DNA from 3 places in the Duganella sp. HH101 genome. Region 2 is predicted to be linked to each of the others. Evidence: predicted binding sites of a transcription regulator. Region 2 holds the regulator's gene; each other region holds the start of a gene.
What was found. The regulator FliA, encoded in region 2, starts transcription of late flagellar genes. The targets are predictions, from matches to a motif close to CTAAAGTTTNNNNNNNNNNNGCCGNTA.

Region 1: the regulator FliA is predicted to act here: its motif matches at 7,730-7,756, upstream of DUGA2_RS14340 (flagellar protein FliT).
Region 3: the regulator FliA is predicted to act here: its motif matches at 1,547-1,573, upstream of fliD (flagellar filament capping protein FliD).

The regions. Positions count from the first base shown of each region.
Region 1 is NZ_LRON01000008.1:9,530-19,610, reverse strand. Features, by position in the region: gene DUGA2_RS14375 (MATE family efflux transporter) at 1-694, shown strand, start outside; gene DUGA2_RS14370 (S9 family peptidase) at 826-3,039, shown strand; gene DUGA2_RS14365 (CsbD family protein) at 3,090-3,281, opposite strand; gene DUGA2_RS14360 (bifunctional 2-polyprenyl-6-hydroxyphenol methylase/3-demethylubiquinol 3-O-methyltransferase UbiG) at 3,400-4,023, opposite strand; gene DUGA2_RS34805 (hypothetical protein) at 4,189-4,311, shown strand; gene DUGA2_RS34495 (hypothetical protein) at 4,343-4,534, shown strand; gene DUGA2_RS14350 (M13 family metallopeptidase) at 4,553-6,589, opposite strand; gene DUGA2_RS14345 (HDOD domain-containing protein) at 6,822-7,649, shown strand; gene DUGA2_RS14340 (flagellar protein FliT) at 7,801-8,079, shown strand; gene DUGA2_RS14335 (aminotransferase class I/II-fold pyridoxal phosphate-dependent enzyme) at 8,185-9,411, opposite strand; gene DUGA2_RS14330 (FimV family protein) at 9,502-10,081, opposite strand, start outside.
Region 2 is NZ_LRON01000005.1:344,799-354,879, reverse strand. Features, by position in the region: gene DUGA2_RS11145 (flagellar hook protein FlgE) at 1-1,196, opposite strand, end outside; gene DUGA2_RS11140 (flagellar hook assembly protein FlgD) at 1,227-1,949, opposite strand; gene flgC (flagellar basal body rod protein FlgC) at 1,966-2,373, opposite strand; gene flgB (flagellar basal body rod protein FlgB) at 2,376-2,801, opposite strand; gene flgA (flagellar basal body P-ring formation chaperone FlgA) at 2,960-3,667, shown strand; gene flgM (flagellar biosynthesis anti-sigma factor FlgM) at 3,776-4,090, shown strand; gene DUGA2_RS11115 (flagella synthesis protein FlgN) at 4,098-4,574, shown strand; gene motD (flagellar motor protein MotD) at 4,593-5,366, opposite strand; gene DUGA2_RS11105 (flagellar motor protein) at 5,368-6,114, opposite strand; gene DUGA2_RS11100 (RNA polymerase sigma factor FliA) at 6,096-6,827, opposite strand; gene DUGA2_RS11095 (antiactivator of flagellar biosynthesis FleN protein) at 6,871-7,668, opposite strand; gene flhF (flagellar biosynthesis protein FlhF) at 7,661-9,097, opposite strand; gene DUGA2_RS11085 (transposase) at 9,247-10,081, opposite strand, start outside.
Region 3 is NZ_LRON01000009.1:252,464-262,544, reverse strand. Features, by position in the region: gene fliD (flagellar filament capping protein FliD) at 1-1,511, opposite strand, end outside; gene DUGA2_RS16880 (flagellar protein FlaG) at 1,756-2,145, opposite strand; gene DUGA2_RS16875 (flagellin) at 2,236-3,819, opposite strand; gene DUGA2_RS16870 (GGDEF domain-containing protein) at 4,115-5,695, opposite strand; gene DUGA2_RS16865 (response regulator transcription factor) at 5,847-6,494, opposite strand; gene DUGA2_RS16860 (sensor histidine kinase) at 6,518-7,702, opposite strand; gene DUGA2_RS16855 (hypothetical protein) at 7,739-8,308, opposite strand; gene greB (transcription elongation factor GreB) at 8,424-8,990, shown strand; gene DUGA2_RS16845 (hypothetical protein) at 9,004-9,867, shown strand; gene DUGA2_RS16840 (bifunctional (p)ppGpp synthetase/guanosine-3',5'-bis(diphosphate) 3'-pyrophosphohydrolase) at 9,969-10,081, opposite strand, start outside.

The DNA of each region.
Region 1 (10,081 bases), on a different contig from region 2:
GCCGCACTGGCCGGAGATCCGCTCGATGCTCAAGCTGGGGCTGCCGATCGGCGTGACCTATTTCGCCGAGGTCAGCGCCTTCGGCGCGGTCAGCCTGCTGGTGGCGCGCTACGGCGTGGTGCAGGTGTCGGCGCACCAGATCGCGCTGAACTTTTCCTCGCTGGTGTTCATGGTGCCGCTGAGCTTTGGCATCGGCCTGATCACCCGCGTCGGCCAGGCGGTCGGCGAAGGCAATCCGGTGCGGGCGCGCTTCGTGGCCTGGGTGGGCGTGTGGATGTCGCTGGCGTTTGCCGTGCTGTCGGCGCTGTTCATCGTGCTGTGCCGGCGGCAGATCGCCGCCGCCTACACGTCGGACGCGGCGGTTCAGGCGCTGTGCGAGCAATTGCTGCTGTTCGCCGCCCTGTTCCAGCTGTCGGACGCGACCCAGGTCGCCACCTCGTGCGCGATCCGCGGCTACAAGGTCACGCGCCAGCCGATGCAGATCCAGCTGCTGGCGTTCTGGGGCTTCGCGCTGCCGCTGGGCTGCTGGCTGGGGCTGGCGCCGCAATGGCTGCCGTGGTCGCCGGCGCAGCCGATGGCGGCGGCCGGCTTCTGGATCGGCCTGGTGATCGGGCTGACGGTGGCGGCGGTGCTGTTGAGCTGGTCGCTGCAGCGGCTGTCGCTGGCCCGCGTGGCCCATGCGCGGACCGGCTGAGCGATACAGCCCGTTACAGCTACCGAAGGAAAAACGGTTTTCCTGCGCGGATTCAGAACATTGCCGTCTCGCCACAAGCGGGCCGGTCTGGTATCGTCTTGGGTTCTGATAACCAAGAGACACTCACTCCCATGCGCTTCATCCTCTGCTTCCTCGCCCTGCTGGCCGGCTCCCAAGCCTCGGCCGAAAAACTGACCCTGGACCGCCTGCATGCCGACCCGTCGCTGAGCGGCCCCGGCGTGCGCAGCCTGAAGGTATCGCCGGACGGCGCCCGCGTCACCTTCCTGCGCGGCCGCGACGACAACCAGTTCCAGCTCGACCTGTGGGAATACAACCTGAAGGACAAGACCACGCACCGCCTGGTCGACTCCAAGATCCTGGTGCCGGAGGAGAACCTGTCGGACGCCGAGAAGGCCCGCCGCGAGCGCGAGCGCACCGCCAGCCTGAAGGGCATCCTCAGCTACAGCTGGTCGCCGGACGGCAAGCAGCTGCTGGTGCCGATAGCCGGCAATCTGTACCTGATCGACGCCAGCAAGCCGGACGCCGCGCGCATGGTGGCCTCGGGCAATGTGCTCGATCCCAAGATTTCGCCGAAAGGCCGCTACGTCTCCTTCGTGCGCGACCAGAACCTGTACGTGATCGACCTCTCCACCGGCAAGGAAAAGCAGCTGACCACCGATGGCGCCGGCACCATCCATAACGGCGAGGCCGAGTTCGTGGCGCAGGAAGAAATGGGCCAGACCAGCGGCTACTACTGGGCGCCGGACGATTCCGCCATCGCCTACAAGCGCTACGACGAGGCGCCGGTGCCGGTGGTGCGCCGCTTCGAAATCTTCGCCGACCGCACCGACGTGGTCGAGCAGCGCTACCCTGCCGCCGGCGATCCGAACGTGCTGGTGCAGCTGAAGATCGTGTCGCCGACCAGCGGCGAGATCCGCAACGTCGAGCTGGGCGCCAACCAGGACATCTACCTGGTGCGCGCCGACTGGAGCGCCAGCGCCAAGGCCCTGCTGTTCCAGCGCCAGAGCCGCGACCAGAAGCAACTGGAACTGGTGTCGGTCGACGCCGCCACGCTGGCGCAGAAAGTGCTGATCACCGAAACCTCGCCGACCTGGGTCAGCATCTTCGACGACCTGCGCTTCCTGGGCAACGACAAGGGCTTCGTCTGGGCCTCCGAGCGCAGCGGCCGCAAGCACCTGTACCTGTACGACATGAACGGCAAGCTGCAGCACGCCATCACCAGCGGCGAATGGGGCATCGACCGCCTGCTGGCGCTGGACGAAAAAGGCGGCCGCGTGTTCGTGCAATCGAACCGCGACGCCGTCGTCGACAGCCAGACCTATATGCTCAAGCTGGACGGCAGCAGCGCCAACAAGCCGGTGCGCATCACCCAGGGCGACGGCTGGCACGACGCCTCGTTCGCCCGCAACGGCGAAGTGTTCGTCGACACCTACTCCGATCCGGACACGCCGCCGCAGGTCAGCATCCGCCGTCCGGACGGCGCGATGATCAGCTGGCTGGAGCGCAACGAGCTGAACGCTTCCCATCCTTACGGCAAATACCTGGACGCCCACCTGCACACCGAGTACGGCACGCTCAAGGCCAAGGACGGCCAGACCCTGTACTACTCGATGATCAAGCCGAGCGGCTTCGACGCTGCCAAGAAATACCCGGTCTACCTGTCGACCTATGGCGGCCCGCACTCGCAGCACGTGGCGCGCAAATGGGGCAACTTCTTCGACCAGTACATGGCGCAGCAGGGCTTCGTGGTCTGGCGTCTGGATAACCGCGGTTCCTCGCGCCGCGAGCGCGTGTTCACCGACGCCAACTACCACAACCTGGGCAAGGTCGAGGTGGAAGACCAGATCACCGGCATCGAATGGCTGGGCAAGCAGAGCTTCGTCGACGCCAAGCGCGTGGGCGTGTTCGGCTGGAGCTACGGCGGTTTCATGACCTTGCGCCTGCTGGCGGAAGCGTCGGACAAGATCGCCATGGGCGTGTCGGTGGCGCCGGTGACCGACTGGTCGCTGTACGACACCCACTACACCGAGCAGTTCATGGGCACGCCGAAGGAAAACGCGGCGGGCTATGCATCGGCGGGCGTGTACTCGCACCTGGACGGCTTGAAATCGCCGCTGCTGCTGGTGCATGGCATGGCCGATGACAACGTGCTCTTCACCAACACCACGCGCATGATCGACGCGCTGGTCAAGCGCAATGTGCACTTCGAGCTGATGACCTATCCGGGCGCCAAGCATGGCATCTCGGGACGCGGCCCGCAGCGCCACGTGTACGGCAACATCGAGGCCTTCTTCAAGAAGAACCTGATGCCGGAAACGAAATAAACAGTATAAAAAAAGGACCCTCGGGTCCTTTTTTTATGAGGGTGCGACGCTTAGTTGCGGTTGCCCTTGACGACATCCTTGACGGCTTCTTTCGCATCGCCCAGGCCTTTTTGCAGCTTGCCTTCAGCTTGCTTGTTCAGGCCCTTGGCTTGCTGCTCCGAGCTGCCGACCAGCTTGCCGGCTTCTTCCTGGATTTTGCCGCCGATGTCTTTCGCAGTACCTTTAACTTGATCTTTGTTCATGGTGAACTCCTAGTGGGTGATGAAGCTACAGGACACGCAGCGCTGTGCTGTGTGCATGGCATCCACTATAGGCAGAGGGCGGCTGAGTTTCTGTGCGCTTACGCACCCTGAACCGCAATCAAGTTTTGCGCCAGACGCTGGCCAGCCAAGGCTGCTGTGCGCGCGGCAAGCCCGCCGGGCGGTAGTAATGTTGGACTGCGATAAAACCCGCTGCCAGCAGGTAACGCTCCCAGGTTTCATAATCGTAGTAGCTGCCGTAGCGCGGGCCGTTCCAGCCTTCGCGGTTGTCGCCGCGCGGGTTGGAGCTGAACAGCACGCCGCCGGTTTTCAGCGCGGCATGCAAGTCGCGCAGCACTTGCGGCAACGCGGCGCTCGGCACGTGGAACAGCGAGGCATTGGCATAGACGCCGTCGAAAAAACCGGCGGGCAGGTCGAGTTTGACGAAGTCCTGTTGCCACGCCTCGCAGCCGCTGTAGGCGCGCGCCATCTCGACGAAACGCGCCGAGCCGTCGACGCCGATCGCTTCGTGACCCATGTCCTTGAAGGTCTTGAGGTCGCGGCCGGGGCCGCAGCCGAGGTCCAGCAGGCGGTATGGCGCCGGGCCTTGTATGGCCGCCAGCAAGGCGGCGATGTTCTGGCTCACATCGTGGTCGATAGTGCCGGCGAAGAATTGCTCGGCGGTGCGCTCGTAATGCTGCAGCGTGGTCTGCGTGATCTGCTCGATGGGGTCGTCGGGGTTCATGCCGCCAGTATATACGGCGGGTGCGAAATTCGGCCTGTGCGGCATTCGTGCTCGTTTGGATGTCTCGTTCTGTCTCGTTTTGACTCGTTTGAACTTTGTGCGGCGCACAAGGTCTAACGAGACAGAACGAGACAAAACACGACACAACGAGCGAGGAGAACGAGCATGAATGCCGCACAGACCTGTGAGCTTCCACCCGCCGCATACTCCGAGCTGGCGGATTTTCTACGCAAGAGCGGCAGCACGCTGTCGCCGGTGGAGGCGGCCATCATCGCCGTCCGCGAGTAACTGGGCCAACGCCGCCCGCCTGCGCGACCGTTTGCAAAAGCGCGCCGCCAAACAGCCCTTGTCCGCCGCCGACGCCATGACCGTCGCCGCGAAATCGATGAGCGACGCCCTGACCACCGCCCTTGCGCTGGTAGAGCACGCCAACCATCAATCGCAAAACACATTGGAGCGCCGCCTGCCCCGCTATCGCCGCGAGTACGATCAACTGACCGACGATCACTGACGGGCAGCGCCGTTCAATTTACCAGACCCGCACGCGGTCCTTCGGCGCAAGATACAAAGTCTGCCCTGGCTGCACATTGAAAGCCTGATACCAGGCATCCATGTTGCGGACGGTGGCGGTGCGCCACTTGTCCGGCGCGTGGCCGTCGGTCAGGATCGCGCGGCGCAGCGCCGCTTCGCGTGCCTTCTCGCGCCAGCTCATCGCGTAGCCGATGAAGAACTGCTGGTCCGCTTCCGCCGTCGCACTCGGCTTGGCCAGCGTGGCCCGGTAGGCATCATGCGACGCCGCCAGGCCAGCCAGGTCGGCCAGGTTCTCGCTCAAGGTCTGCTGGCCGTTGATCGCCAGATCCGGGAACGGCTTGTACGCCGAGTACTGCGCCGCCAGCGCCGCCGAAGCGCGCTTGAAATGCTTGCCGTCGGCCGCCGTCCACCAGTCGCGCAGCAGTCCCCTGGAATCGAACTGGGCGCCCTGGTCGTCGAAGCTGTGGCTGATCTCGTGGCCGATGGTCGCGCCGATGCTGCCATAGTTCACCGCATCGCTGGCCTGCGGATCGAAGTACGGCGCCTGCAGGATCGCCGCCGGGAAGTTGATCGCGTTCTGCATCGGCATGTTGACCGCGTTGACCAGCTGCGCCGGCATGCACCACTCGCCACGGTCCACCGGCTGCTTCAGCTTGGCCAACTGCTGCTGCGTGTGTACGCGTTCGGCGCGCAGCAGGTTGCCCAGCGCATCGTCAGGCGTCACTGCCAGCTGTTCGTAGCTGGCCCACTTGTCCGGATAGCCTATGCCCACGTACAAGGTCTTGAGCTTGGCGTGCGCTTCCAGTTTGGTGGCCGGCGCCATCCACGCCAGCTGGTCGATGCGGGCATGGAAGGCATCGACGATCTTGGCCACCATCTGCTGCAAGCGCTGCTTGGACTCGGGCGGGAAATATTTGGCCACATACACCTTGCCCAGCGCATCGGGCATGGCCATGTTGACGGCGTTCAGGCTACGCTTCCAGCGCAGCGATTGCTCCGGCGTGCCGTTCAGCGTGCGGCCATAGAAATCGAAGTGCTGCTCGGCCAGCGCCTTGGGCAGCGCGCTGCTCACATGGTTCACGCTGTGGAAGGCGAGGAAATCCTTCCACGTTTCCAGTGGCGCCGACTGCACCAGCCTGGCCGCGCCCACCACCGCGCCCGGATGCCAGACGATGAATTTTTTCTGCTCGCCCAAACCGGCGCTGGCGAAGAAGGCCTTCCAGTCCAGCCCCGGCGCCTTGCGCGCGAAATCGGCGGCGCTCCAGTTGTTGTTCGCCTTCAGCACGTCGGACGACACCTCGCGGCTGGCGTGCGCCATGGCGATGCGGCGCTCCAGTTCGAACACGCGGGCGGCCCGCGCATCGGCGTCGGCGATGCCGGCCAGCTTGAAGGTGGCGGCGATGTGGGCCTGGTACTGGCCGCGCAGCTTTTTCATCGCCGGCGTGTTGTCCAGATAGTAGGCGCGATCCGGCATGCCCAGCCCGCCCTGCAGCAGATAGGGCGTGTAGTGCTCCGCGTCTTTCAGGCCTTGCGCGATCCACAGGCCGAACAGGTTCTCGGTGAAGAAGTTGGTGGCGTTGAGCGGATCGACGTCGGCCCGCAGCGTGCCGCCCAGCGCCCTGGCCAGCTCGCCCTTGTCGCGGATGGCGGCGATCTGTTGCAGCAGCGGTTGCAACGGCGCCAGTCCCTTGGCCTCGATGCCCGCTTCGTCCATGAAGCTGGCGTAGAAGTCGGCGATTTTTTTCGCCTCGGCGTCGGTCGGCTGCGCCGCCATCGCTTCGATCAATTTCAGGAGACGCTGGTTGGTGTCCTCGATCAGCGCGTTGCCCACGCCCCAGCCGCTGCGGTCGGCCGGAATCTCGACGCTGTTGAGCCAGTCGCCGTTGACGTAATCGAAGAAATCGTCGCCCGGCAGCACGGCGGTTTTAGTGGCGGCGGCCGGCGGTGCGGTGTTGGCCGGCTCGGCGCGCAGCGGCGCGGCCAGCATCAGGGTGGCGCAGACGGCCAGGCGTAGAGCGGTTGCGGATGGGTGCATAAAAGTCCCTTGATAATGGATCTGGTTGGATGACGGGCGTGGTACGCCAGCCTGCACTCTATCGCCTCCGCATGCGCGCCGCCGCCGGTTTGCGACGAACTGCGGATTCCGCGGAACAGATGGTTGCAGCACGGCAGAAAAGAGACGCTCCCCCAGCAAAATTGCTTCATTCATTCTGGGAATCGCTATATAGTTAGCCTATAGCAACGCGCTAATTACCCAGGAGATAAATATGAAACTTGATGCCCTGTTCCAGAATCCAACTGCGTTGCCCACTGCGCCTAAAGTCGTGGAAGAGCTGATCAGCAGTTTCGACAAGGCCAGCGTCTCCACCGAAGAGATCGCGAAGAAACTGTCGACGGACCCGGTGCTGAGCGCCAAGCTGCTGCGACTGGCCAACTCGGCCTACTACCACGTCTCGCGCAGCATCGGCACCGTGGAAGATGCGGTACTGATGCTCGGCTTCGTCACCGTGCGCACGCTGGTCATCAGCTCCGGCCTGGTCAGCGGCTTCAAGACCGTGCCCGGTCTCGACCTCAAGCAATTCTGGCGCTACAGCCTGCACACCGCGGTGTGCGCCAAATGGATCGCCAAGAAAACCAAGGAAAACACCGACCTCGCCTTCACCATCGGCATGATGCACGCCATCGGCCAGCTGGTGATCCACTCGGCGATGGCCGAACAGGCGATGGCGCTGGACAAGGTGGCCGGCCCGATGGACTCGCGCCGCCTGGACGCCGAACAGGCTTCGTTCGGCTACACCTTTGCCGATGTCGGCGCCGAACTGGCCAAGCGCTGGAAGTTCCCGCAAACCTTTTCGGAAACCATCCTGGCCTTCCCGGAACCGCACCACAACGGCGAGCTGAATCGCCTGGCCGCCGTGGTCTCGCTGGCAGCCTGGCGCGCCCGCGTCGAGCAGGCGCAGCTGAGCGACGACGAGATCGCCGCCTGCTACCCGGCCGACCTGGCCGAGGAGCTGGGCCTGGACGACAACGCCCTGATCGACGACATGCCGCCGCCGGACGAGCTGAGCGCGGGCCTGGAGGAGCTGGTCAAATAAGCCAGCTTGCTTTAAAGACCATGGAAAGCCGCCGATTTCGCATCGCGCGGCTTTTTTTTCAAATATTTTTTCAAAACACCCTAAAGTTCCCGTTTAAGGCGACGTTAATCAGGACATGCGGTAATCCGTTTTAACTAGCCAGGGTGAGAACATGACCTCCACCGAAGTCCTCTCGATGTACGAAAATATTGCCGGTTTGACCAATCAGATGGCCGCCGCCGCACGTCTGGGAGACTGGGATGGCCTGAGCCGCCTGGAAGCGCAATGCGCCACCGAAGCCCGCGCAGCCGGCAGCGGCACCCCGGCACTGAGCGGCGCCCCGCGCTTGCGCAAGATCGACCTGCTGAAGCAAATCCTGGCCAACGACCGCGAAATCCGCGACGTCACCGAGCCATGGCTGAACAGCGTTCCCGGCATGTCGCGCCAATAAACCCCCCCCTCTGCCCAAAGCGCCTCCCCGGCGCTTTTTTTTCGCCCCAAACAAAAAAGGGTCGGACCCCGCATGGGGTCCGACCCTGTTCGCCGCCGTGCGGGGTCAGGCGCCCAGCGCCACCCGCAGCGACAGCGCGATCCCCTGCGCCGCCTTGGTGATCTCTTCCAGCGAAGGGAAGCTAGGCGCGATGCGGATATGGCTGTCCTTAGGATCGTTACCATAAGGGAAAGCCGCGCCAGCCGGCGTCAGCGTGATGCCGGCTTCCTTGGCCAGCGCCACGGTGCGCTTGGCCGAGCCCTGCGGCGTGACCAGATCGATGAAGTAGCCGCCCTGCGGACGGGTCCACGACACGCCCGGCACGTCGCCCAGGTAGTGCTCGAACTGCGCCAGCACCGCCTCGAACTTCGGCTTCAACAGCTGGCGGTGCTGTTCCATCAAGGCTTCCACCGTCGCCACATCCTTCAGCAGGCGCACATGGCGCAGCTGGTTGATCTTGTCCGGGCCGATGCTGCGGATGCCCGCGTGCCTGGTCCACCAGGCGATATTGGCCGGCGACGCCGCCAGCGCCGCGATGCCCGAACCGGCCCACGTCACCTTGGACGACGACGCGAACACGATCGCGCGGTCCGGGTTGCCGGCCTGGGCGCAGGCGTCCAGGATGTTCGCCACTTCCAGCTTCTGCTCGCCCAGATGGTGGAAGCGATAGGCGTCATCCCACATCAGGCGGAAGTCCGGCGCGGCGGTCTTCATCGCCGCCAGACGGGCCACCACGGCGTCGGAGTACACCACGCCGCCCGGATTGCTGTACTTCGGCACGCACCACATGCCCTTGATGCTGGCATCCTCGGCCACCAGTTTTTCCACCAGGTCCATGTCCGGGCCGGCTTCGGTCATCGGGATGTTGATCATCTTGATGCCGCGCGCCTCGCAGATGGCGAAATGGCGGTCGTAGCCCGGCACCGGGCACAGGAAAGTGACCGGCTCGCGCACCCACGGCGCATGGCCGGGCGTGCCGTTGAGCAGGCTGTAGATGATCACGTCATGCATCAGCGACAGGCTGGCGCTGCTGTCGACCACCACCTGGGCGGCCGGCACGTCCAGCAGCTTGCCGAACAGTTCGCGCGCTTCCGGCAGGCCGATGGTGCCGCCGTAGTTGCGGCCGTCGGTCCCGTCGACGGCCTGGTAGCCGTCCAGCGACGCCATCAGGGCGTTCGACAGATCCAGCTGCTCGGGGGCTGGCTTGCCACGGGACATGTCCAGCTTCAGGCCGAGTTGTTTGAAAGCTTGGTATTGCTCGTGATGCTGAGACGGGAGATCTGCTGCGGTCATAAGGCTCTTTCAGGGATGGTGGGAATATGGGCGTCGAATACTATACCCCAGAACGTCCCGCTTGGATAAGAGCCGGCAGTTATATGCTTATTACCGTTCCATCATTGATTCGGGCGTGACTTCGTGCAATGGCGGCGCCTCCACCGGCGGCGTCTCCTCGGCGGCCGGCTTTTTCTTGCGGAATCCTTGCCAGATCTTCAACGGCCCGCTGCCGCGCTTCTTGCGCAGATAGAGGAAGCCGCCCGCGCCGAGCAGCAGCGCCAGCAACCCGGCGCCGGCCCCGATCAGCGGCAGATTGCTGGACGGCTGCTCCGGCGGCTTTTCCTTTTTGTACTTCAGCTTGGGCAATACGCGCACCTTCTTGACCGGCGCCGACGCCTCCGCCGACGCCGCGCCGGAAGCCGGCTCGCCCGCCGCCGCGCTCGCAGCGCTCGCCGCAGACGCCGCCCCGGCCGAGGCCGACGCACCATGCGCCGCCTCCGCAGCAGCGGACGCCGAGGTCGAATGTGCCGCCGCAGCCGCCGGCGCTGCCGACGCCGCATGCGCAGCCGAGGCCGCATGCGCCGCCGTAGCCGCCGCCTCATGCCCGCCAGCCGGACCGCTGGCCGCCGGGCCATGCACGCCCGACGCCGCCGGCTGCGCAACCGCAGCCGTCGCCGGTGCGACAGCC
Region 2 (10,081 bases):
CCGTTCTGCACCGAGCCCAGGTCGTTGGTGACGCTGCCGTACTGGGTGGTCTTGTCGAACGTGGTGGCCACCACCATCGGCTGCTGGGAGCCGGTGTCCGGGAAGATCGGCAGACTGATGTTGAACGGCAGCGTTTGCGGCGTCGGCTGCATCAGGGCCATGGCCTCGGGATCCAGCACGCCGGTCTTGGTGAACAGCAGCGTACCGGCCTTGACGGCTGGCACGGTGATGGCGGCCGCCAGCTTGGCGTTGATCTGATCGGGCGTCATGCCGGTGATCGAATTGCTGCCAGTGGGATCGAGCGCGGTGAACGCGGCATCCAGCGCGGCCAGCTGCGCCGGCGAGGCAGCGGCCGGCGGCACCACAGCCGCTGCCGCCATCGAATCGTGGGCCGCTTGCGCATAGGTGAAAGCGGCTGCGGCGATGGCTGCAGGGTCAGGCGGGGTCGCGCGCACTGCGTCGTTGTATGCGGTGCGGGCAGTCTTCACGTTGGGGTCGATGTTGATCGCCGCAGCCACGCTACCCGAAATGATTTCCTTGTTGTCGGCCGCCGCGTACACGTCCCAGGTATTGGCGTCAGTCTTGACGTAGTAGGTCGTCATGATGTGCGAAGTGCCCAGGCTGTCGAACACGTTCAGCACGGTCTGCTTGTTGTAGCTGGTCGGATCGCCGGCGTCGAACGGGATCGTGGCCGGCACCTTCTCGGCCGAGCTCAGGTTCAGCTGGAAATTGGCGGTGGTGGTTTGCACCGGCGTCAGGTCGGACTTGTCCAGCGTCAGCGGCACCGGCGCGCCCAGCTGGATCACGCCGGCCGCGTTCGACAGGTAGCCGGTCAGCACAGCGCCCTGGGCGTTGACCAGGGTGTGGGTATTGTCTTCATGGAACTGGCCGTTGCGCGAGTACTGCACCGCGCCGTTGACCACTTCGCGGAAGAAGCCGCCGCCGTTGATGGAAATGTCCAGCGGGTTGTTGCTGGTCTCGATATTGCCCTGCGTGAATTGCTGGGCCAGCTTGGACGTCATCACACCGATGCCCGGGTTGTTGCCCGACACGCCGTTCAGCGAGTTGGCGTACAGGTCCGCAAACTGCGCCTGCGAGCCCTTGAAACCAACGGTGCTGGCGTTGGCGATATTGTTGCCGATAACGTCCAGCGATTTGGATGCTGCGTTCAGGCCGCTAAGTCCTTGTTGGAACATGGTATTCCCCTATGCTAGGTATGAGGTGCGTTACAAAACTTCTTTGACTTCGGACATGGCGAACTGTCCGAGCGAGGTGTTGAGCTTGACGCCGCCGCTGCCGGTCGACACGCTGGCCACGGCCGCCAGTTGCAGCGGCGTCGAGTCGGTCAGCGTCTTGCCGCCGCTGACCGCCTTGACCGCGAAGGTGTAGCTGCCGGCCGGCGCGGCGGTCTTGGCGTCGGTGGTGCCGTCCCAGGTGATCGGATAGGTGCCGATGTCGGTCGCCTTCATGTTCATGGTGCGCACGGTGGCGCCGGTCTTGTCCTGGATCGAGATGGTCACGCTGTCGGCGGCCGTGGCCAGGTCGATGCCGAACACGCTGGTGGTGGTGGTCTTGCCGGCCGCGTCGGTGCTGCTCGACAGCTCGATGCCCTTGCCCTCCACCAGCACGCCCTTGCCGATCAGATTGGTGGCCGTCAGCGATTGCGCGCTGGCCTGGTCGGTGCGCAGCGATTCCAGCGTGGCGTTGACCTTGTTGATGCCCGTCACCGTCGACAGCTGGGCCAGCTGGCTGGTCATGGCCGCGTTGTCCATCGGGTTCAGCGGATCCTGGTTCTTCAGCTGCGTCACCAGCAGCTTCATGAACTTGTCCTGGTCCGCGCCGATGTCGTTGGCGTTCTTGGTGCCGCTGGCGCTGGTGGCGCTGCCGGTGCCGCTGGTGGTGTTGAGCGCGGCCGCCTTGGGCGTGTCGATCACTCCGCTAATAGTCATGATTGCCTCTTAAAGATTACTGGCCGATGGTCAGGGTTTTGAGCAGCAGGGTCTTGGCCGCGTTCATGGTCTCGACGTTGGTCTGGTAGGACCGCGAGGCCGACAGCATATTGACCATCTCATCGACCACATTCACGTTGGGCATGGTCACATAACCCTTGTCATCGGCCATCGGATGCTTGGGGTCGTACATCTGTTTCATCGGCGACTGGTCTTCCACCACCTGCTTGACGCGCACGCCGGTGGCGGCGCCGCCGGCCGCCGGCGTGGTCGCCTCGAACACCACCTGGCGCGCGCGGTAGGCTTCGCCACTGGCGCTGGTGGCGCTGTCGGCATTGGCCAGGTTGGAGGCCACCACGTTCAGGCGCTGCGCCTGCGCGCTCATGGCCGAACCGGAAACATTGAAAATATTAAACAGCGACATGATTAGTTACCTCCCTGGATCGCCGCCATCATGCTTTTGATCTGGGCGTTGATTGCGGTGATGCCAGCCTCGTAGCGGATGGCGTTATCGGCGAACTGGTTGCGCTCGACGTCCATGTCGACCGTGTTGCCGTCGACCGCGCCCTGCACCACGCCGCGGTACAGCAGCGGCGTACCGTCCGCCATGGTGCCGCCGTCTTGCGGAGGGTTGGGGTAATGCTTGCTGGCGGTGGTCTTCAGGCTGGCCGCCGCGCTCGGGCTGGCCTTGTCCAGCGCCGTCTGCAGCGCGCTGCTGAAGTCGATGTCGCGGGCCTTGTAGTTCGGGGTGTCGCCGTTGGCAATATTCGAGGCGAGCACGCTCTGGCGCTGTGAGCGCAAGCCCAGCGCGGCTTCGTTAAAGCGCAGGTAATCGTCGAGTTTCCCAACCATGGCAGCTCCCAATGGACGAACTTGTTATGACAGGATCGATGATACGGAGTTGCCGGTCGTCACCATCGAGCGATAAGCACCTGCTTTTCGGTCCTATTCAAGGCTTCAAGTTCAGACCGCCAGACTATGATGGCAATATTGAAGGGGAAACTCACGCCATGAAACGATTGCTCACTACCGCCGCCCTGCTGGCACTGCTGCCGGCGGCCCACGCCCAGCAAGCCGCCGCGCCGCGCCAGGCCTACCAGGACCCGGCCGCGCTCAAGCGCAGCGTCGAACAGTTCCTGCAAGTACAGAGCGGCGGCCTGCCGGGCCAGGTGACGGTGACGGTCGGCGCGGTCGATCCGCGCATGAACCTGGCCGCCTGCGCCGAGCCGCAAGCCTTCTTCATGCCCGGCGCGCGCGCCTGGGGCAAGACCACGGTCGGCGTGCGCTGTGCGACACCAACGGCCTGGACGGTATATATTCAAGCCACGGTGACGGTGGTCGGCGACTACATCGCCAGCGCGGCGCCGCTGGCCCAGGGCCAGGCCATCGAGGCCGGCCAGCTGGTGACGCTGAAGGGCGATCTGACAATGTTGCCGGCAGGCATAGCCACCGACATGGGCCAGGTGATCGGCCGCAGCGCCAATATTTCATTGCCACCGGGCACTCCGCTGCGTCTCGATACGCTGCGCAGCAAGCCGGTGGTGCAATCCGGACAACTGGTGCGCCTGGTGTCCAGCGGCAACGGCTTCAGCGTGTCGGCCGAGGCGCGCGCCATGAGCACGGCCGGCGACGGCCAGGTAGTCCAGGTAAAAACTTCCGGTGGGCAACAAATCACGGGAATCGCCAAGGCTGGCGGGCTGGTGGAGGTGGCGTTTTGATCGAACGCCAGGGGACTTGAGGCACGGCAACGCTAAAGTTTTGGGCGCAGCCGCCGTTACATACTCAGATCCCGGAGTTTCGTACTCCTACCAGAGAAGGATAGAGCTGTGAAAATTAACGATACATTGAAGAGCACGACCGGCTTGCCGTCGTCGTCCCCGGCTTCCACCTCGACTGCGCGCGGCGCAGACAAGGCGGCAGCCCCGGCGACGCCTGCAACGTCCGACAATGTGCGCCTGTCGCCGCAAGGCCAGGCATTGGCGGCCAGTGCGGCCGGCGGCAACAGCGCGGTGTTCGACACCAAAAAAGTCGAACGCATCAAGCTGGCGATAGCCGACGGCCAGTTCCAGGTCAACTCGGAAAAAGTGGCGGATGGCTTGCTCGATACAGTCAAGGATCTGCTGCACTCTCGCAAACGATAGGTCTACCATGTCAACCGCTACCCCGCTGAACAGCCTGCGCGAAGAAGAACAGATCATGACGACCCTGCTGGGCGTCCTGAAGCAGGAGCAGCAATACCTGGTGGCGGCGGAAATCGATGGCCTGACGGCCCTCACCACGAAGAAATCGGCACTGGTCACGCAGATGACCCTGTTGTCGGCCCAGCGCCACCGCGCCCTGGGCAAGGCCGGCTACCCGGCCGAGGAAGCCGGCATGGATGCCTGGGCTGCCGCCTGCGGCGCCGACGCCGCCGAAGCGACCGCCTTGTGGCAAGCGCTGCAGCAGCACGCGCGCGCGGCCAAGGAACTGAACCGCCTCAACGGCATGCTGATCAACAAGCAGATGAACCACACGCAGGGCGCGCTGCAAGCGCTGCGGCCGCAAACGGCGGCTGCGAACAACTTCTACGGCCCTGGCGGCCTGTCCACTTCCCTGCCCCGCAGCCGCGGCTTTTTGGCCGGCTGATTCAATTCCGCCGACCGCCTACTGCTGCTGCGGCGTCGTCGGCAACTCCGTCACCGCGTCCGGAATGCCGGACAAGATCGTCACCGCCACGCGGCGGTTGCGCGCGCGGCCGAGTTGCGTGTCGTTCGACGCCACCGGTACGTTGGCGCTATAGCCGACCGCCGTCAGCCGCTCCGGCGCCACGCCGGCGTCGATGAACAGCCGCACCACGCTGCTGGCGCGCACCGCCGACAATTCCCAGTTGGACGGGAACAGCGTATTGCGGATCGGCTGGTTGTCGGTATGGCCCTCGACCTGCACCTTGTGGTCGTCGCTTTTCAGCAGGCTGGCGACGGCGCGCAGCGCCTCGGTCGATTCATTGGTCAGGCGCGCCTCGCCCGGATCGAACAGCACCGAGGCATTGATCTCGACGCTGACGCCGCGGCTGTTCTGCGTCACCCGCACCTTGCCCTCCTTGACCAGCGGCGCCAGCGTGGACAACAAGTCCTGCGCCAGCTTGGTCATCTGGGTCTTTTCCTTGCGCAGCAGTTCGGCATGGCGCTTCAGGTTGGGATTGGGGATCGGCAGATTGGGCACTTCGGTATTGATGGGCTTGGCCGAGCCGGCGCCGCCGAAGGCGTCGCCCAGCGCCACCGACAGCACCTTGTACTGGCCGATATTGACCACCGAAATCGCGTACATGACGACGAAGAAGGCGAACAGCAGCGTGATGAAGTCGGCGTAGGAGATCAACCAGCGCTCGTGGTTCTCCGCTTCGTCGTCGAACTTCCTGCGCGCGCGCCGGTTCTGCACGTCAGTGCTCCCGCATCAGCGTGGCGATGCGCTCGTCGATGACGCGCGTGTGGTCGCCGGTGGCGATGTCGTAGAACACGGCGGCGGCGATTTCCTGCTGGTGCACGGCCTGGGTGACGATGGCCTTGAGCTTGTTGGCGATCGGGTAGAAGAACAGGTTGGCCAGGCCGACGCCGTAGATGGTCGAGACGAAGGCCACGGCGATGCCGGAGCCGAGCTTGCTCGGGTCGGTGAGGTTTTCCATCACGTGGATCAGGCCCAGCACCGCGCCCAGGATGCCGATGGTGGGCGAATAGCCGGCCGCCGATTCCCAGATGCGCACCGCCTGCCGCTCCTCGGTTTCGAAGGCGGTGATTTCGGTGTCGAGGATCTGGCGCAGCTTGTCCGGGTTGATGCCGTCGACGATCAGGCGCAGGCCCTTGGTGTTGAACTTGTCCTTGGACGCCAGCATGTAGCGCTCCAGCGACAGCAGGCCGTCGCGCCGCGCCGCCAGGTTCCAGGCGTTGATGTCGCGCGCCAGCACGGCGCGGCTGTCGGCCGGCGGCGCGAACACCAGCCGCAGCATGCGCAGGCCGCGCACAAAAGTCCGGAAGCGGGTCTGCAGCATGACGGCGCCGAAGGTGCCGACCACCACGATCGCGAACGCGGCCGGCTGCAGCAGCGAGGACAGCTTGCCGCCTTCCAGCGTCTGGCCGATGACGATGCCGGCCAGCGCCAGCAGCACCCCGGCTACGCTGGCCCAGTCCAAGACCGCTCCCGAAGTGAGGCGCGCAGACGCGCCACGGCCTGCGTATGCAACTGCGATACGCGCGATTCCGATACGCCCATCACGGCGCCGATTTCTTTCAAGTTGAGCTCCTCTTCGTAGTACAGCCCCATCAGAATCTTCTCGCGCGGCGGCAAGGCGTCGATGGCGTCGATCACGGCCTGGCGGAAGTCGCCGTCCAGCAGCGAGCGCAGCGGGTCGGCGTCGTCGTCGGCCGCATAGCGGTCGAGGAAGCTGTCGTTGCCGTCGTCGTCGTGAAAATCCTCGTAGTACACCAGCTGGTGGCCGCCGCCTTCGGACAGCATTTCCTGATAGTCGGCCAGCGACAGCTTGAGCATCTTGGCCACTTCCGACTCGGTCGGCGGATGGCCCAGACGCTGCTGCAGGGTGCTCATGGCGGTTTCGATCTTGCGCATGTTCTGGCGCATCGAGCGCGGCAGCCAGTCGCTGTTGCGCAGCTCGTCCAGCATCGCGCCGCGGATGCGCAGCACGGCATAGGTTTCGAACTGGGCGCCGTGGGTTTCCTCGTAACGGCTGATGGCGTCGAGCAGGCCGATCATCCCGGCTTGCACCAGATCGTCGACTTCGACGCTGGGCGGCAGTTTCGCCTTCATGTGATGGGCCAAGCGCTTGACCAACGGCATATGCTCCGTCAGCAAAGAATCCTTGTCCGCTTTCCCTTTGACCGTGTACATAGCCTGTTTATTATTGATTAAGCGCTAAAATATTGATGCTCCCTTAACGGAAAGATGGCGAGCCGGCCAGCGCGAAGCGCCCCGCCAGTTGACGAAACGCGACCGAAGCCCCGGCCAGCGGAAACGCATCGACCACCGCACGCCCCAAGCGTGCCGCGCGTTGCAGGTACTCATCCGCCGGCACCGATCCCATCGAAACGAGGTTCACCGCCAGGTATCGGCTTGCTGCCTGTGCCATATTATCGTATACCACCTTTGCTTCCGATTCGGAAGCCCCGGTGACGAGAATTCCGAACGGGCGCCGTCCCAGCTCCTGGTTCAGGCGCTTGATCATACTGTAAGCGGCCTTGATCGAGGTAGCGCTATTCGACACCTGCACCACGATTTCCGAGCTGGCCATGACCGGCACCGGGAAGGCCACGCCGTCGAACTCGCCGTCGACGATGACGATGCCGGTCTGCTTGGCCAGCACATCGAAGGCCTTGGCCAGGCGGCGGGTCTCGTCCGGGCCGCTGCGCGGCAGGCCGCGTGTCATCGACGCCACAGCAAAGCCTTGCGGCACCTGGTGGATCACCTGGTTCAGCGCGCACTCCTGGCGCGCCACGTTGAGCAGGCTGGCGCCGCCGTCCACACCGAGGCGCGTAGCCACGCCGTGGGCGCTGGCGCAGGCGTCGACCAGCAGCACGTCATTGCCGGCGCGGGCCAGCGAGGCGCCCAGGTTGACCAGCATGGCGCCCTTGTCGTCCTGCGGCGTGGCCGACAGGAAGGTGACGATGCGGGGCTGCGGCCCCGCCAGCATGCGGCGCAGTCCCTCCGCCTGGTCGAAATCGAAATTAGCCAAGGTGCACCTCGCGCATTGCTTGCTCGTTCTGGCCGTTGCTCATCAGCAGAGGCAGTTCGGCGTCCAGGTATTGGGTGTTGACGACATCGCGTTTCAACTTGAAAGCGCGGTCGATCAGGTAGGCCGGATCGGCCAGGTGCAGGTCTTCCGGCACGCGCTGGCCGTTCGAGACGTAGAACAGGTTGAGCTTCTGGCGGATCACCACGTCGAGCACATTGCCGATCGCGGCGGCCTCGTCCAGCTTGGTCATGATGCAGCCGGCCAGGCCGCTGCCCTGGTAGGCGCGCACCACTTCGTTCAGGGTTTCCTGGGTGGCCGTGGCGTTCAGGCACAGCAGGCGCTTGACGTCCGAGCCCGCGCCTTGCAGCATCGAGACCTGTTCCGTCACCATCTGGTCGCGCTGGCTGACGCCGACGGTGTCGATCAGCACGGTGTGCTTGTTCTTCAATTCTTTGAGGGCGATGCGCAGGTCGGCCTCGTCCTTGACCGAGTGCACCATCACGCCGAGGATCTTGCCGTAGATGCGCAGCTGCTCGTGGGCGCCGATACGGTAGGCGTCGGTGGTGATCAGGGCCAGCTTGTCCGGGCCGTGGCGCATCACGCAGCGCGCGGCCAGCTTGGCGGTGCTGGTGGTCTTGCCGACGCCGGTCGGACCGACCAGCGCGAACACGCCGCCCTGCTCGATCAGCGCGTCTTCGTTGGCCATGGTTTGCAGGTTGCGGGTCAGCACGTTCTTGATCCAGCGCATGCTGTCGGCGGCGTCGCGGTTGGCCGGCAGTTTTTCGATCAGGTAGCGCGCCAGGCTGGCCGAGAAACCGGCCGCCAGCATCTCGCGCAGCACGGCGGCTTTCTGCGGCTCGCGCGCTTGCGTCGTGCCCCAGGAGATTTCGGCCAGCTGGGTTTCCATCATGCCGCGCATGGCGCGGATTTCGCCCATCATGTTCTGCATTTCGGCGGCGGCGTTCTGCTTGGCGCTGGCGACGGCGGCGCTGACCATGGCGGCGATCTGGTCGACGTCCAGCGTGGCAGGCGCCGGCGCTGCGGCAGCGGCCTTGGTGGCGCTGGCGAACGACGCGGCGGAAGCGACCACGCGGCGCACCGGTTGCGCAGGCAGAGCGGCCGGGGCCGGGGTTGGGTAGTTGGTTTCGAAACGCGGTTCCATGCGCGATTCCATGCGTGGCTCCAGACGCTGATCGGCGCGGGCTTGCGGCGCGGCGGAGGTCAGGTCGAGCGACGGCGCCGGATCGGCCATCGGCGAATGCGGCGCAGGCATGGCCAGCGAAGCGGCATCGTCGTTGGCCAGCGCGAGGATTTCAACGCCGCCATCGGCCTGGCGGTTGGACAGGATCACGGCATCGGGGCCGAGCGATTCGCGCACTTTGCGCAGTGCCTCGCGGGATGTCGGTGCGGTAAATTTTTTGACGTTCATGGCCGGCTCTCAGGAATCTAAGTCGAGCAGCGCGTCTTCCGGATGAGACGCCTTGACTCTGACAGTGCCATTATTGACGATGCACTCTGGAAACGATCCGACGAACAGGGGTAGAAATGGGCCGCATTTCCCACTGCGGCCGAGGCGGCTTAGCGATTGCGAAAAACCTCGTCCAGCGAGGTGGCGTCGACAAAGTTCCGCGCCCAGGCGGACAGCTGCGGCACATCGGCTTCGGCGATGCGCGACAATACGTGCGCATCCAGCGGGCCAAAGCGCTGAACAAGCAACGCGGTAAGCCCTTCAGCCCACCCCTCTTGCCTACCCTCTTGCCTACCCTCTTGCCGGCCCTCTTGCCTACCCTCCTGCCGGCCCTCCTGCAGCCCTACCTGCCGCCCCTCTTGAAGGCCTAATTTCAAGCCTTCTTTCCGGCCAATTTCCATTCCAATACGTTCAATAGAAGACAAGTAGACCATGGCCCTCCTCCTTTCTATTTCCAACATGCCAGATCGTAAACGTACCTCAAGCCCCGTCGGCAAGCGCATGATCCAGTCGATCACCCGGTACAAGTTGATGATACGCTGCCTGTCCCAATCACGCTGATACAGTAGCTTGGTGAGCTTCCACTTGGCGATGCGGCGCCGATGGGCGTTGCCTTTGGTCTGCCGCGCCTGCAAATGCGCCATTGTCACCAGCGCAAAGGGATTCTCGTGCTGCCGTAGTTCATCAAGGCGATCGGCATAGTCCAGCAGTTTAACGACCGGGAACTCAATCCCCATCCTGCAACCAAGCAGACGATAAGCAAACGACGAAGGCCGCCAGCGCCTGCCATCGTCCGTCAGCAACGCCAGGCTGGCGACAGGTCGCCGATAGCGATCGTAGACACGATAATTGTAGACAAACATGCGCTCAGCGAACCGCGCATCACGCCAGCCCTGCACCTCCAGATGCACCAGCACCCATTGCTCACGGCCGTCATGCAAATAC
Region 3 (10,081 bases), on a different contig from region 2:
ACCGATAGCGATGAACTGCCGACCTTGAGGGCGTTGATGGTGATGCCGCTGATCGCGCCGCTGATGCTGGTGCTGGTGCTGGTGACGGCGATGCCGTTGACGGTCGCCTTGGTATCGGCTGCTGCTGCCTTCTGGCTCAGATTCTGGGTGCCGCCCGGATCGTAGCCCAGCAGTTCAACCAGTTTGTCATCCGGCGGGTTGCCGCCGGAGCCGGCCAGGGTGATCTTCATGGTTGAACTGGCGCCGGTGGCGGACGATGTCAGGATCAAGTGATTCGGGGTGGCGTTGGTGCCGCTGGAACCGTCCGAGACGATGCTGGCGGTGACGCCGAAGTTGCCCTTGTTGATGGCAGCCATGATGCCTTGCAAGGTGTTGTTGCTGCTGTCGATGACGATGTTGCCGCTGGTGCGGCTGGAGTCCGCCGCAAAGCTGGCGCCGAGGTAGGCGCCACCGACGCCGGCGGTAAAGCCGGCCTTGGTGGGATCGGTGCCGCCGACGGTGATCGGGCTGCCGTCCGTCGACACCAGCGTGATGGAACTCACCGCCGTCGTGCTGGACCCGATGTTGGCGGTGCCGCTGTTGCCGATGCCGCCGGTGACGCTGCCGCTGACCGCTTCGGCGATCGCGATGTTGCTGCCGTCTTCATTCTTGAATTGCAGGTCGCCGCCGGCGGCCGTGCCTAGAACTTTGATGTTGGCGTCGGCCAGCGCGCGCCCGATGGCGGTGTTGGGCGCCAGTGCGGCGTCGAGCGAGGCGGCGGTGATGCCCCCGGCGGCACCGGCGGCCACACCGGTGGCCTGTGTGGCGATTTCCACACCGCCGACCGACAGCGAATACGTGCCGCCGCCGCTGGTGTCGATATTGCCGAAAGTCGAGGCGCCAGCGGCGCCGAACAGGGTGGCGCTGGTCAGCGTGGAGGACGCCTTGGCCGAGACACCTGTCGTGGTGCTCTTGGCGTTGATGGCGTCGGCCAGCAGGCGCGCGCTGCGGGTGGTGCCATCGGTGGCGATCGCGGTATTGTTGATGCTCAGCGAACCTGGCGTCAGGCCGCCGCTGGACAGGCTGGCGCCCAGCTGGGTGCCGGCGATGCCGAAGGTGCCGCCGTTGGTGGTGCCGAGCGAAAAATTAATAGTGGTCTTGCCGCCCAGGCCGATGGTGGCAGTGGTGCTCTTGTAGCCGGTCGAGGCCAGCGTCTGCGCTTGTGCGATCTGGCTGATGTTGACGCGGTAGCTGCCTGGCTGCGCGGTACTGCTCGCGGTGGCGGTCATCACCGTAGAATCGCTGGGCGTACTGATCAAGGTTTGAAAGCTGGATACCGAGGTCAGCCCTGTCAGCGCGCTTTGAAACGAGCCCAGCGCGCCGGATAAATTGCCGAACGCAGACACCTTAGCCAGATAACTGGCCGACTTCTTGTCGTAATCGGCCAGCGGCGCGGACTCAACCGCCATCAGCTTGCTGACGATCTCGTCGACTTTGATGCCAGAGCCTATGCCTGGTGAAGAGATGCCCACGATGTGCTCCTAAGTAAAGCAATAATATAAGACAATATCGGCAGAATCAAACCGGACTTGAGAGGGGAGAATACCTGCCAGTTCAGGCAAAGCTGAAAAAACGGGCAGCAGTCGGCGCTGCAGGGCGTGGCGGGGCGGCGGTATGGCTGCGCAACGGGCATGCCCGTGAGATTCGCGGCGGCGGCATTCCTGCTTGCAGGATGCCATGAAGACAGAAAAAGCGGCGCGCGCGAGCGCGGCCGCTTCAGGCGGTTTGCTGGATCAGCAAGCCGGAGGCGCCGGATTTCGATTCCAGCGATTTGGCGATTTCCAGCGCTTCGGGCGATGGAATCTGGCGCAGCACTTCCTTGGTGGTCTGGTCGATCACCTTGACGACGGTGCGCTTGGTGTCGCTGTCGACCGAGAACTCCAGGCCCTGCGACTTGGCCTGCGACGACTTGTTCAGCTGCGATACGGCCTGGTTGACCTGTTCCAGCGTCGGTACGTTGGCCGGGCCTTTGACGGCGGCCGCGGTTTCGACGGCCGTGGCCGGCGCGCGCGCGGCGCCCTGGGCGGCGACTTCGCCGCCGGCGGCGGTGGCCGGGCGGTCTACTGGGCGGGCCTGGGTGGCCGTGCCGATGGTATCGATAGTCATGATGCTTCCTTTGTGAAAAATCCCCGGTTGAATAAATCAACCGGGGAACCTAGTCAGAGCGACCTTATCGGGTCAACCCTGCCCCGGATTTTAGCCACGCAGCAGCGACAGCACGCCGTTCGGCAGCGAGTTGGCCTGGGCCAAGATGGCGGTACCAGCTTGTTGCAGGATCTGGCCGCGGGTCAGGTTGGCCGTTTCCGACGCGAAGTCGGTATCTTGAATCCGGCTACGCGAAGCGGACAAGTTCTCCGTCGTCGTGTTCAGGTTCGAGATGGTCGAGGCGAAACGGTTCTGGATCGCACCCAGTGCAGCGCGGTTGCTGTTGATCTGGTTCAGAGCCGAATCGATGGTCAGCAGGGCGGCGTTGGAACCGGCCACCGAGCTGACGTCGATCTTGGAGACCGATTGCAGGTTGGAACCGGCGGTGACGTTGACGATGTCGGTGCCGACGTCGGAAGCCACCGTGAAGCCGGAATCCGACGAGAAGCTCAGGCTGCCGCCCACGGTCACTTGGGTTGCTGCGCCGCCGCCGACGGCGCCGGTCGGGATTGCCACGACGTTACCAGGAATGGCGGCAGTCGCACCGCTGGCCGGTTTGTCTGCGCCACGCAATGCCGATCCTGCCAAGGAGTCAACCCCGGTGCCGCTGACCACGTTGGTGTTCGTGATCTGAATGTCTGCACCGGATGCATTGGTCAGTTTGACTTCCTTGAAGCCGCTGGTGGCGTTGGTCTGGATCGAGGCGCTGATGCCGGTGGTGCCGACTTGCGCATTGATCGCCTGAGCCAGTCCCGACAAGTCACCGCCCTTGACTTGGGCCGAGATGGTGACTGCCGTCGAGTTGGCGTCGCTTTCCACCGAGTTGTCGCCGCGCAGCTGGAACTGGACCGAACCGTCAGGGATGGCAGCATTGCCGGCCGCGCCGCCGGCGATGGTGGCCGTGGTGACGGCGGTTGCCTTGACGCCGCTCGAGCTGCTCAGCGCGTTAACGCCGGCGGCGATTTTCTTGGCGCTCTCGCCAATGTCAACGTTGACGTTGGTGGTGGTGCCAGTGCCGGAAGTGATCGTCAGTTTCTGCGCCGTCGTGATGTGGTTGGCGCCACCGGAGACCGCCGAAGCGGTGTTGTTGGCGGTACCGTCAACCACCGAATCGAGCGTGTTGTTGCCGATGTCGGTGGCTTTGGCCGACTGGACGCCGACATTGATGGTCTGGTTGGCGTTGGCGCCGACCTGGAACTGGGCAGCGGTGAGCGAACCATCCAGCACGTTCTGGCCGTTGAACTGGGTGGTGTTGGCCACGCGGTCCAGCTCTTGCGACAGGGCCGAAACCTCGCCCTGGATCGACTTGCGGTCGGAATCGGAATTGGTGCCGTTGGCGGACTGGACTGCCAGTTCGCGGATACGCTGCAGCAGGTCACCGGCGGTGCTCAAGCCACCCTCAGCCGTTTGCGCCAGCGAGATGCCATCGTTGGCGTTACGTGCTGCCTGGGTATTGCCGCGAATTTGCGAAGTGAAGCGTTCCGAAATGGCCAAACCTGCGGCGTCGTCTTTGGCGCTGTTAATACGCAGACCGGAGGACAGGCGTTGCAGCGAAGTCGACAGGTTTGCTTGCGAGGTGGTCAGGTTACGTTGCGAATTCAGCGATGCAATATTAGTGTTAATGACTTGTGCCATGATGTTTCTCCAAAATACTTCGATTCGGCGATATGCTCAGTTCCCATTGGTCTGCCTCCACATTCCGAGACAATCAAACCGCTGTTGTAATCGGTAACGGTTGCCCAGTGGGAAAATTAAGGGGCAAAAAGGCGGGAAATTTTCTGCATCAGGCCTAAAGTTCAACACGCTTGCCCGTTTAAACGACCGCATTCGGGGAATCTTTAGGGCAAAAATAATTATATTTCGCTCTTTGTTTGGGGCAAAAAAAAGCCCGGCGGGCGCCGGGCTGTAAGTGTTTTGATAATAAAACGGCTCAGTCGGCCACGACCACCCGGTTCTTGCCGGTCTGCTTGGCGGTGTACATGGCCTTGTCGGCCCGCTTGACCAGCTCGGTCTGCTCCTCGTTCGGACGGCGCAGCGCCACCCCGGCCGAGAAGGTGATCAAGACCTTCTCGTTATCGTGCAGGAAGAAATGCTTGGTCAGCTCGCGCTGCAGCCGGGTCATGGTGCTGGCCGCCGCCTCGACCGAGGTCTCCGGCATCAGGATCAGGAATTCCTCGCCGCCGAAGCGGGCGATCACGTCCATCGAGCGCAGCGTGTCCTTGACGATCTTGACCAGGTGCTTGAGCGCGGCGTCGCCGGCGATGTGGCCGTAGGTGTCGTTGAGCTTTTTGAAATCGTCGAGGTCGAGGATGGCGATGCACAGCGGCGTGCCGCGGCGGTCGGCGCGCGCGGTCTCGCGCTCGAACACATCGTCCAGGCCCCGGCGGTTGAGGCTGCCGGTCAGCTGGTCTTCGCGCACCAGCTCGCTCAAATGCTGCAGCTTGGCCTCCAGCGCGTGGATGCGGTTCTCGGCGTCCTGCACTTCCTGGCGCGCCAGCACCATCTTGTCGCGCGCCTTCAGGGCCTCGCTCTGCACCAGGCGGGTTTCCTTGAGCACTTCGTCGAGGATGGTGTTGAGCTCGGCGATATTGTCGGCCTTGCTGATCTTTTCCGAATAGCCGCCGATCTTTTCGTGGAAGTCGCCGGTCGAGGCCGCCACTTGGCCGAGGCGGTCGATAAAGGTCATCATCATGTTCTTGACGGTGAGCTTGACGTCCGACAGGCTGTGCTTGAGCTGGCCCTGCTTGTAGATCACTTCCTTCAGGCTGCGCGTGGCTTCCTCCAGCGCGCGCACGTCGATCGGGCCGGTGATCAGGTTTTGCACCGATTCGATCTGGCCGCGCAGCCAGCTGTCGTCGTCGAGCAGCTCGCTGACGTTTTCCAGCAGCAGCTTGAACAGGCGCAGCAGCAGTTCCTGCTGTTCGCCGCTGTCGGCGCCGCGCAGCTCGATCTGGTAGCACAGCTGCTTCAGGCGCAGGGCGATCTCGGCCAGCGCCTCCTCGCTGTGGGCCAGCTTGGTGGCCGCGCCCAGCGATTCGGCCTCGGCCACCAGCACCGGGGCGCCGGACAGCAGCGAGGCGACCGCGAAGGTCAGGGTGCGGCTCAGCAGGTCGCGCAGCGTGCGGCTTTGCTCGTCCTCGGCCGGCAGGCCGGCCACTTCGATGCCGGTCTTGCGGCTGATGAAGTGTTTTTCCACCAGCTGCGACAGGGTCTTGGCATAGCCTTCCCAGTCGCGCGACTTGACGGCGCGGTTGAAGCGGCGGCCGAAGTCGGCCAGGTCGCCGGTGTTTTCGGTCAGGCGGGTGGCGAACTGGCTCAGCACCGATTCCGGGCCGGGATCGACCGCGACGATCGGCGCGGCGGCCGGTTCGGCGGCGACGCCGGCGATTTCGTTGTAGATGTCGCGGTAGGCCTCCGGCGTCGGCGCTATGCGGCGCACCGCCAGGCGCTTGAACGCCTCGCGTGCGATGTCGGCCGGATTCTGCTCGGGAGTGGTGGGTTTGCTGGACATGTTACGCGCGGCCTCTTGAAGGTTTACTCATTCCTACCATGATAAGTGCGCGTTGCCTTGGGCATAGCCCGGATAAAAGGCCGGAAGGTACCTTTCATCATGGCATTAAGCCTGAGCATTCCAGCAACCGCGTGCGCGCGCCGTCCAGTGCCTATTCTATCAACTGGTTCTTGATTGCGTAATGGGTCAGCTCCGCGCTATTTTTCAGCTTCATCTTGACCAGCAGCCGTGCCCGGTATTCGCTGACCGTCTTGACCGACAGCGACAGTTCCTTGGCGATCATGCCCACCGTCTTGCCGGAGGCGATCATGGTCAGCGTCTGGTACTCGCGGTCGGACAGGCTGTCGTGCGGCGGCGCCTCGTGGTCCTCGCCGACGTGGTTGGCCAGTTCCTGCGCCAGCGCCGGGCTGATGTACTTGAGGCCGCCGGCGACCTGGCGGATCGCCGTCACCAGCTCGCGCGGCGCGCTCTGCTTGGTGAGATAGCCGGCCGCGCCGGCTTTCAGCGAGCGGATCGCGTACTGGTCCTCGCGGTGCATGGACAGCATCAGCACCGCCAGCTCCGGCTTTTCCTTCTTGATCTGCTTGAGCACCTCGATGCCGCTGCGGTCGGGCATGGAAATGTCGAGCAGCATGACCTGGCAGTCCGACTTGCGGAACAGCTTGATGGCGTCCAGGCCGTTTTCCGCCTCGCCGGCGACGACGATGTCGCGCGTCTCGGCCAGGATTTGTTTCAAGCCTTCCCGCACGATGGCGTGGTCGTCGGCGATGAAGACCTTGATGATGGCTTTTTCTGACATGTGACTCTTGATCCTATCTTTTACTATTTCACAGCAGAAATGTTTTCACCCGCTATTGTAGCGCCGGCGGCGGCCGCGATGAGGGCCGCGCGCTCGGTTTCGCGTTTAATTTTGATCGTCACCACGGTGCCGCCGCCGGCCGCGTGGCTCAGGCTGAGCGTGCCGCCCAGCGCGCGCGCGCGTTCGGCCATGCCGCGCAGGCCGAAGGAATCGGGCTTGGCGCGGTCGGCCTGGCGGATGCCGCTGCCGTTGTCGCTGATTTTCAGGCTGACGTGGTGCCGCAGCCGCGCCAGCTTGACGCTGACCCGCGTGGCGCCGGCGTGCTTGGCGATATTGGTCAGCGCCTCCTGGGCGATGCGGAACAGCGCCGTCGCCTGTTCGTTGTCAAGCTCGACGTCGCGCTGGTTGGCGTTGAAGGTGCAGGCGATGCCCGCCTGTTTCTCGAATTCCTTGACCTGCCACTCCAGCGCCTCGACCAGGCCCAGGTCCAGCACGGCGGGCCGCAGGTCCAGCGAAATGCGGTGCACGGCGTCGATGGTGCGGTCGACCAGGGCGTCGACGTAGTCGGTTTTCTCGCGCAGCACCGGGTAGTCGCCGATCTCGTCGAGCCGCGCGGCCAGCATGGCGAGCGCCATCTTGATCGCCGTCAGGTTGCCGCCCAGCTCGTCGTGGATTTCGCGCGCGATGCGGGTGCGCTCCTGTTCCTTGACGCGCTCGGCATGCGCGCTCAGCTCGGCCAGCCGGGCGCGCGAGTGGCGCACCTCCAGCTGCTCCTGCTTGCTGTCGCTGATATTGGTCATGATGCCGTCCCAGCGCACCGCGCCGCCGGCCAGCGCGTGCGGCGTGCAGCGCAGGTTGATCCACTTGACGTCCTTCCAGGCGTCGACCCAGATCCGGCCCTCCCAGTTCCAGCTCCACAGCGCGGCGGCCGAGGCTTGCATGGCGTCCAGATAGGACTTGCGGTCGTCCGGCAGTATCAGTTCGAGGAAGCGGGAGGGATGGGCGTGCAGCTCGGCCGCCGTCAGGCCCAGCAGCGCCTGGCAGCCGTCGCTCAGATAGGGGAAGGAGACGGCGCCGTCGGCGTGCAGCACGAACTGGTAGACCAGGCCCGGCGTGTTGGAGACGATGGCGTCGAAGCGCGCGCGCACCTGTTCCAGTTCGGCGGCCAGGGCCGCGCTGTCGGGGCGGGGAGGGGAAGCTGCGCTCATGATAATGTTATAAATAATATGGTTGATTTGACCACGTCAGCGGGCGCGCCAGCGCGCGCGGAAGCGCCGCAGCAGGCGGCGGAAGCGCGCCGTCCAGCTGCCCGGCGCCGGCACCGCGTGCTGGCGCCAGTGGCGCCACGTCTTGGCCAGCGCGTCGACGCGGCGCCAGGCGGCGGTGGCGCGCAGCCGTGCTATCCAGCGTTCCTTCAGCGCCAGGAACCAGTGCAGCAGCCGGGCGAACCAGACGATGGTCATCAGCACTGGCCGCGTCAGCAGGAAGATGCGCGCCACCGCCGCCGCTCCGGCTAGCTTGGCCAGCAGGATCACCAGCAGGCCCAGCAGCGCGTGGCCGTGCGCCATCGCCCACAGCGCCAGCAGCTTGACCGGGAACAGCAGCGTGGCCGGCAGCACGAACAGCGTCAGCGCGGCGTAGGGCCCCAGCGAGCAGATCCAGTCCTCCAGCCGGTGCAGCGGCGGCCACGACGACAGGCGGCGCAGCACGCGCATGCCGATGTCCCACAGCCAGTCCTCCAGCAACAGCAGCAGCGCCGCCAGGTAGACCAGCGGGGCAAACAGCGAGCGGCAGAAGCGGTGGAATAGTTTCATCGTTGAAGCGTTGTTCTATCGTTATCATGATACGTGAAAGCATCGCCGGCGCGGGGAAAAACACCGAACGTGCACAACAGCCCCGCCAGCGCACGAAGCCGTTACAATAGCCCGCATGAACAAAGCATTTGTCAAAGAGTCGGACCAGGACGACGACGAGGAAGCCGCCGCGCTGGCGCTGGCCATTCCGGCCGGGTCGAAGAACTATATCCGCCCGGAAGGCTACCAGCGCATCAAGGATGAGCTGCTGCAGCTGATCGACGTCGACCGGCCGGAAGTGGTGCGCATCGTGCACTGGGCCGCGTCCAACGGCGACCGTTCGGAAAACGGCGACTACATCTACGGCAAGCGCCGGCTGCGCGAGATCGACCGCCGCATCCGCTTCCTGACCAAGCGCATGGATTCGGCCGCCATCGTCGATCCCAGCGTGCACCACGGCAGCGACCAGGTGTTCTTCGGCGCCACCGTCACCTATTGCAACCAGCTCGATGAAACGCGCACCATCACCATTGTCGGCATCGACGAGCTCGATCCGCTGAACGGCAAGATCAGCTGGGTGGCGCCGGTGGCGCGCGCGCTGACCAAGGCGCGCGAAGGGGATGTCATCACCTTCCAGGCGCCGCACGGCGTGGAGGAGCTGGAAATCCTCGAGGTGAGCTATCCGGCCCCGTCTGCCGACTAGCGTCCGCCGGTCATTGCGCGGGCTGTGCCTGCTGGCGCTGCTGGGCTGGCAGGCGTCCGCGCTGGCGCTGGACAGCTACATCATCGACCTGAACTCCAGCAAATCGGATTTCTATAACAGCCATATCCGGCGTCTGCTGGTGGCTGCGCTGGATGCGTCGAGCCCGAAGTACGGCGCCTACGACATCAAGATCTCGACCCTGCGCGTGCAGCGCGACCGGCTGATGCTGGAGATGATGAAGGGGCAGGACGTCAACCTGAGCGCGCAGGTGACGTCGCCCGAGTGGGAGCAGAAGCTGATCCCGGTGCGCATTCCGGTGGACAAGGGCGTGTCGGGCTACCGCATCTCGCTGATCGACGGCCGCGACCAGGCCGATTTCACCGCTGTGCGCACGCTGGCGCAGTTGAAGGCCATGAGCATGGGGGCGGGGCGGCAGTGGAGTTCGACCGTGGTGTTTGCGCGCAACGGCTTCACGGTGCAGACCGGGGCGACCACGTCGGGTTTGCACCGCATGCTGGCGGCGCACCGTTTTCAGCACTTTCCGCGCGCGATCGACGAGGCGCTGTTCGAGCAGGGCGAATATGCGGCGGGCTTCCCGCAGCTGGCGCTGGAGCGCAGCATGGCGATCTACGTACCGCTGCCGCGCTACTTCTTCGTCGGCGCCCAGCCCAGGCTGGCGCAGCGGCTGGAGTACGGGCTGCAACTGCTGGTCGCCGACGGGCGCTTCGACCAGATCTTCCACGAGTTCTATGACGGCCTGATCGAGAAGACGGGCTTGCGCAAACGCCGCCTGTTCAGGCTGGACAATCCACTCCTCTCCCCGCAGACGCCGCTGGCCAACAAGGCCTATTGGTACGATCCCTTCGAGCAAAAGTAGGCTGAAAACAACATGGGGTCAGGTCTGACATTTGGACACGAACTGTGCTGTAGCGGCCGCTACAGCACAGTTCGTGTCCAAATGTCAGACCTGACCCCCGGTTAACTGCGCTCGCGCAGGATGCGGTTGACGCCGGCCACGCGGCGCACGTTGCGCAGCAGGCCCGCCAGGTGCACGCGGTCCTTCACCTGGATCGTGAAGCGCAGCTGGTGCA